Regions from separate parts of the Pseudoalteromonas sp. 20-MNA-CIBAN-0454 genome, predicted to be linked through region 1. Evidence: predicted binding sites of a transcription regulator. Region 1 holds the regulator's gene; the other holds the start of a gene.

The links. The regulator LexA, encoded in region 1, represses DNA repair genes until DNA is damaged. The targets are predictions, from matches to a motif close to TACTGTATNNNNATACAGTA.
Region 2: a site for LexA is predicted at 1,682-1,701, ahead of AAEZ22_RS12280 (DNA topoisomerase III). Genes of this name have one in related genera too.

The regions. Positions count from the first base shown of each region.
Region 1 covers NZ_JBEOOB010000013.1:30,461-33,889, reverse strand. Annotated here, with positions in the region: gene coxB (cytochrome c oxidase subunit II) at 1-532, opposite strand, end outside; gene lexA (transcriptional repressor LexA) at 1,006-1,623, opposite strand; gene AAEZ22_RS08290 (SRPBCC family protein) at 1,903-2,355, shown strand; gene AAEZ22_RS08285 (PaaI family thioesterase) at 2,454-2,897, shown strand; gene AAEZ22_RS08280 (hypothetical protein) at 2,900-3,280, opposite strand.
Region 2 covers NZ_JBEOOB010000023.1:60,419-63,847, forward strand. Annotated here, with positions in the region: gene pomA (flagellar motor protein PomA) at 1-589, shown strand, start outside; gene AAEZ22_RS12275 (flagellar motor protein MotB) at 592-1,512, shown strand; gene AAEZ22_RS12280 (DNA topoisomerase III) at 1,715-3,429, shown strand, end outside.

The sequences.
Region 1 (3,429 bases):
GTACTTTTTTATTGATCGGTAATACCAGAGGCTTATCTACCTCAAGTAAATAGTTGGGGTTTTTATCGGCTAGGTTAGCAATTTCATTTTGCGGTGTGGCAAGTATTGAGTAAAACTCAACATCTTCCCCCATATATTCGTAATGCCATTTCCATTGTGAACCAGTTACTTTAATAGTGATATCCGCTTTACTGGCATCTTCCATCGCTATTAATGTTTTAGTTGCGGGGACTGCCATTGCTATTAAAATAACAAATGGAATTGCTGTCCAGAGTATTTCTACTTTGGTACTTTCGTGAAATTGAGCAGCAACTGCTCCTTTAGATTTACGATGATGAATAAGTGCCCAAAACATAACGGCAAATACAATCACGCCTATTACACAGCATATTAAAAATATGGTCATGTGTAGTTGATAAACATTATTACTTATATCGGTTACGCCTTTGCGCATATTATATTGGCTATTTGCCAATGCTAACTGCGGAAAAACAAACAATATAAGCCACAAGGTAGAGCTCAATTTACCCATGTGACAGCTCCTTTAATACTGTTGCGAGTGCAAAACAAAAAGACATAAGCTTTAAATGCCAATTTGTTATTTTTTATTTTTGTATTGCTGCCGGATATATAAATATATTTTCTCAAAACTAAAGCTGTGAGTTATTGTTAGTCCAGCCCATTAACAATTAGTTAATAATTGAACAACTAGCAAGTTTTAGTTTGAAAAATAATCAAATAATATTAGGGGATTAGCGTAAATATGGGATTTATTTAATTTTGTTCTAAGCAGGAAGTGAGCAACAGCAAGGGTTACAAATAAAAAGACAGCGATAACGAGTATTAAATACTTAAATGATAAAAAACATAAACTTAATATAATTTTTTCATTGCAGCGGAATTTTCACAAAAAAAAGGCAAAAAAAAGCGCACTAAAAAGTGCGCATTAATTATCTGAGCTATTAAATTATGCCGATATTTTACATAGCTATAACAGCTTAATTGTCACATCCAGTCAGCATTACGAATAACCCCAACAGCTAAGCCTTCAATATTAAAAGATTCGTTTTCAAGATCCACTTCTATCGACGAAAATTCTTTATTTTCAGCATGCAATAATACTTTTTTGCCTGCTTTTTCTAAGCGTTTTACAGTTACATCGTCATCAACGCGGGCAACAATAACTTGGCCATTTTCGGCAACTTGAGTGCGATGAACAGCCAGTAAATCACCATCCATAATACCAATATCTCGCATGCTCATACCATTTACACGCAATAAAAAATCGGCAGCGGGTTTAAACATTAACGGGTCAATTTTACAATGGCTCTCAACATGTTGTTGCGCCAAAATAGGTTCGCCGGCAGCTACACGGCCTATTAACGGTAAACCAAGTTGTTCTGGTTCATCTTCTTCAATAAGTTGAATACCACGGCTAGCGCCTGGTTTCATTTTAATAGCGCCTTTTTTAGCCAGCGCTTTTAAATGCTCTTCTGCTGCATTAGCACTTTTAAAGCCTAATGTTTGTGCAATTTCTGCGCGTGTAGGAGGCATACCAGTGTCTTTAATAAACACTTTAATAAGTTCGAGTATTTGCGCTTGGCGGTTAGTTAATGGTCGCATACAACTGGTTTTCCATACAGTACATTTAACTGTGAGTATATACAGTTATCTGAAAATCGCAAATTTAAATTACTCCTCGCCTTTGCTGCCAAAGGTGGCATTGGTCTAAGCTTAAAATTACCAAGTAAATTACAGATAAAATTACGCAGATCACGATAGTGTTAGTTTTACGTTACATTAATTACATAACTACTAAGTTGTTACTGTTATTAAAAATTAGTTAGCTATCGTTTTTGTAATGGGCCTTAACTTCATCAATGTGAATTAACGGAGAGTGTTATGAATATCACTGTAGCGGTAATAATTAACGGTCCTAAACGTAAAGTATGGGCGGCAATAACTGACATCGAAAACAGTGCCAATATGCTGTCTGGCATTATTGATGTAAAAATAATCGAGAAGCCACCACAAGGGCTAGTGGGCCTAAAATGGTTAGAAACACGAAAAATTTTTGGCAAAGCAGCCTCAGAAACCATGTGGATCACCGAAGCTGTTACTAATGAATACTATTGCACTCGCGCAGAAAATGGCGGGGCAGTTTATACCACTAAGCTGTCACTTACCGCCGCCGAACCTAGCACCTGTTTAACCATGACTTTTTCTGATAGCTCTGAGTCTATTTGGGTAAAAATGATCTCTGCAGTGATAGGGTTTTTTCTTAAAAGTTCGATGCGTAAAATGCTAAAAAAAGATCTCGATGAAATTAAGCACTATGTAGAAAGCAAAAAGTAGCACTGTATTACCATGCAGTAGCTGCACTAATTTGGCTATCATATCGCCATGAAAAATCGTATTATCGGTTATCGTTTTCAACCTTTAAAGGAGTAACAATGAGTATTTGGCATCAACCTATTACTTTAGCGTTTTGTAAGCAGTTAGACCAAGGCATAAATGGCCAAGGTACACTGATGAAAACCATGGGGATTGAAATAACTGAAATTGGTGATGATTACTTAGTTGCCACTATGCCAGCAATTCCTGCGCACCATAACCCTATAGGCATGGTGCATGGCGGAGCAAACGTGGTTTTAGCCGAAAGTGTTGCCAGCTACGCGGCTAATTTTGTGGTCGACTTCACTAAATTTTATTGTGTAGGGCAAGAGATCAGTGCCAGCCATTTAAAAGCCTCGCGTAATGGCACCTTAACCGCCACCGCAAAAGCGTTTCATATTGGCAAGCGTAGCTCAGTATGGGAAATAAAAATAACGAATAGTCGCGGCGAGCTTTGCTGCGTATCAAAAATGACCGCAGCTGTTGTAGAGCGCAAAGGCTAAGGCTATTTTTCTAGCGGGTAAATAGTAATTTCCATGCCTGCACCAATTGCCGATATACGTAATAATGTATCGGCGTGCAGCGCTTGGTTAAAACACTTTGGCGAAGTGCCCGATTCAAAACCAATATCAAAGGTACGGCGCGAACAACTCAACCATTGCTTAAGTGCAGCCCGCGAGCATGACTCTACTAACTCACATAAGTGGTTAATTGCTTTATCCGGTGAAGATATTTCGCCTGTTACTTCTATACGCGCTAACTGACGGTATTCGTCTTTATCATAATGTAAAATAGTGGCGATTTTTTTTAGGTCAGCTACAAGCACGCTAATATCTTGCTTTGACTCAAGCTCTAGGTCTACATTTAAAAATTGAATTTCCGACATTGTCTGCTGTTTATCCTCTAATTAGTTCGCTGTAAACTTTAACGCAGTTTTACGCTTATACCAAATCAACTCTGCAATATTCACCTTTTTTATCTGAATAGTCGGCTATTTTTACGCATTTATTGACGCTTTACTTACTCTTATTTCAC
Region 2 (3,429 bases), on a different contig from region 1:
AGGTAAGGTGGTTACCAAAGCGTTTATGTTTAAGCTTGAGTCGCCAGAAGAGTTAATCGAAAAAGCAGTTGAACTTGCAGATTCAGCACGTAAAGGCGGGTTTTTAGCACTTGAAGAGGCAGAAATACCGAATCCATTTATGCGCAAAGGCGTTGACATGCTAGTAGATGGCCACGACGCAGACGTAGTGCGGGCCACACTGCAAAAAGATATTTCATTAACTACAGCACGGCATGAGTCGGGTGCTACTTTATTTAAATCTTTGGGTGATATAGCCCCAGCAATGGGAATGATAGGCACCTTAATAGGCTTAGTTGCGATGTTATCTAATATGGATGATCCTAAAGCAATTGGTCCGGCTATGGCGGTGGCATTGTTAACCACATTATACGGCGCATTTTTAGCTAACGTAGTCGCTATTCCTATTCAAACAAAATTGGAGCTGCGTAAAGACGAAGAGGCAATGAATCAACGTTTAATTTTAGATGCGGTTTTAGGTATTCAAGATGGTCAAAATCCAAAAGTAATAGAAGGTATTTTGAAAAACTATCTAGCTGAATCAAAACGTAAAGTAAACACTGAGGATTAACTATGTCTGATCAAGAGTGCAAGTGCCCACCCCCAGGTTTACCTGCGTGGATGGGGACATTCGCAGATTTAATGTCGCTATTAATGTGCTTTTTTGTGCTCTTGCTTGCGTTTTCTGAAATGGATGTACTTAAATTTAAACAAATTGCCGGTTCGATGAAATTTGCATTTGGTGTACAAAATAAAATAGAAGTTAAAGATATTCCCAAAGGCACATCAGTTATTGCTATGGAGTTTACTCCGGGCAAGCCAGAGCCTACCCCAATTGAAACAATTCAACAGCAAACGGTAGAAATGACCCAGCAAATGTTAGAGTTTCAGGCAGGTGATGAAAGCTCAGCAGGCGGAAGGCAAGAGCAGCGGGGCGATAAACGTGGTGGCGAGTCGCGTAGTACTTCCAAAGAGCAAGCATCGGAGCAAGCAATTTCAGCGGCCGATCAACAGCAAACAAACGACTTAGTTAAAAAAATTGCCCAGCAATTAGAAAAACAAATAATTGATGGTGCCATAGAGCTTGAATCATTAGGGCAGCAAATAATTATTCGTATTCGTGAAAATGGCTCTTTCCCTTCGGGTAGTGCATTTTTACAACCTAAGTTTAAACCCATTATTCAAGAAATTGGCGTGCTATTAAAAGATGTGCCTGGAGAAATTACTGTGTCGGGGCATACCGACGATTTTCAGGTTTCAAACGAGTTATATATTAATAACTGGGATCTTTCATCTAAGCGTGCAGTTGCAGTAGCTAGTGAGCTGCAAAAAGTAGTTGGATTTGATAAAAATAGAATGATGGTAGTAGGGCGTGCTGAAACCCGGCCGTTAGTGCCAAATGACAGCAATGAAGATCGCCGTCGTAATCGTCGCGTTGAAATATCTATTTTACAAGGAAAAGCCAAAGAGTCTGATCCTATCGATGTAAGGTAGCAGTCATTTTATTAAAAATACACTTGGTTTAAGCAAACTAAGTGTAATTGATTTCAGGTGACTTTTAGTCAAAATTGACTAAAAGTCACCACCTCAGCCAAATACCTCAGAGTTGTTAAATAGTTCGGTTTAATAAAAACATCCCACGCTGTGAATTGATATGCTAAACTACTGTGTATATAAACAGTAAAAGAGCTTGCTTATGAAACTCTATATTGCCGAAAAGCCGTCATTAGGGCGTGCTATTGCCGACGCGTTACCAAAACCGCACAAAAAGCACGATGGCTACATTGAAGTTGCAAATGGTGATTGCGTATCTTGGTGTATTGGTCATTTGCTCGAGCAAGCCGAGCCCGATGACTATGATGAGCGCTTTAAAAAGTGGCAGTTTGAGCACCTACCTATCATTCCTGAGCAGTGGCAATTAAAAGCAAAAACTAAAACTCGCAAGCAACTTACTGTGTTAAAAAAGCTAATCAAACAGGCTACAGCACTAGTGCATGCAGGTGATCCCGATAGAGAAGGGCAATTACTTGTCGATCAAGTTATTGAAGAAGCCAAAATAAGTAAAACTAAAAAGCAGCATATTCAACGCTTATTAATTAGTGATTTAAACTTAGCTGCAGTAAAAAAAGCATTAACGACTATGCGATCTAACCGTGAGTTTATTCCGTTGAGCGTTTCAGCCTTAGCGCGATCTCGTGCTGATTGGTTGTTTGGTATGAATTTAACCCGCGCTTATACTTTAGCAGGGCAAAAAGCTGGGTTTGGTAACGTACTTTCTGTGGGACGAGTACAAACACCCATACTTGGCTTGGTGGTTAATAGAGATAATGACATAGCAAATTTCGTATCGAAGCCATTTTATGAAGTATTAGCCCACTTAGTCACCCCCGAAAAACAATCATTTAGTGCAAAATGGATACCCAGTAAGGCATGTGAGCCTTATCAAGACGAAGAAGGGCGAGTATTAAATAAAGCATTGGCTGAAAACGTAGCCTCGCGTATCACACAGCAAAATGCTGAGCTAACGGCGCTTGAACAAAAGCAAAAAAAACAAACTGCGCCACTGCCTTATAACTTATCTGCTTTGCAGATAGACGCGGCAAAAGCATTTGCTATGCCAGCGCAAAAGGTGCTGGATATATGCCAAACTCTTTATGAGCGTCATAAGTTAATTACCTACCCGCGTTCAGACAACCGCTACTTACCTAATGATCATCACCAAGATGCGTCTGTTATTTTAAAAGCTATAAGCACTAATGGCGGGCAAGGTGTTGAGTTAGTAAAAGCAGCTGATAGTAAAAAACGTAGTAAATGTTTTAACGATTCAAAAGTGGCTGCGCATCACGCCATTGTCCCTACGGCAAAACAGTTAAAGTCGGCAAGTTTAGGTAGCGATGAGACAAAGGTTTATCAATTAATATGTCGTCATTATTTAATACAGTTTTATCCCGACTATATTTACAACGAAACTAAAGCAGAGATAACTATTGCTGGCGGGTTATTTAAAGCAAATGCAAAGCAAGATGTAAGCTTGGGTTTTAAGGTACTAATGGGTAAGTCTGAATTAAAAGATGAAGCCACGCTACCGCTTTTAACAAAAGGCATGTTACTTTTTTGCTCGCAAGGGGAGGTTGTTGAAAAATATACCTCACCGCCAGCGCACTTTAGTGATGCGACTTTACTTGCAGCCATGACAGGCATAAGCCGCTATGTACAAGATCCACAGATAAAAAAAGTACTTAAAGACACCGATGGCTTAGGCACAGAGGCAACGCGAGCGGGGATCATTGAATTATTATTTAAACGCCGTTTTTTAAAACGTGAAGGCAAATTAATTAAAGCAACCGAAACCGGGAGTGCACTTATTAGCGTGCTGCCGCAAGGTTTAGTTCGCCCCGATTTAACCGCTAA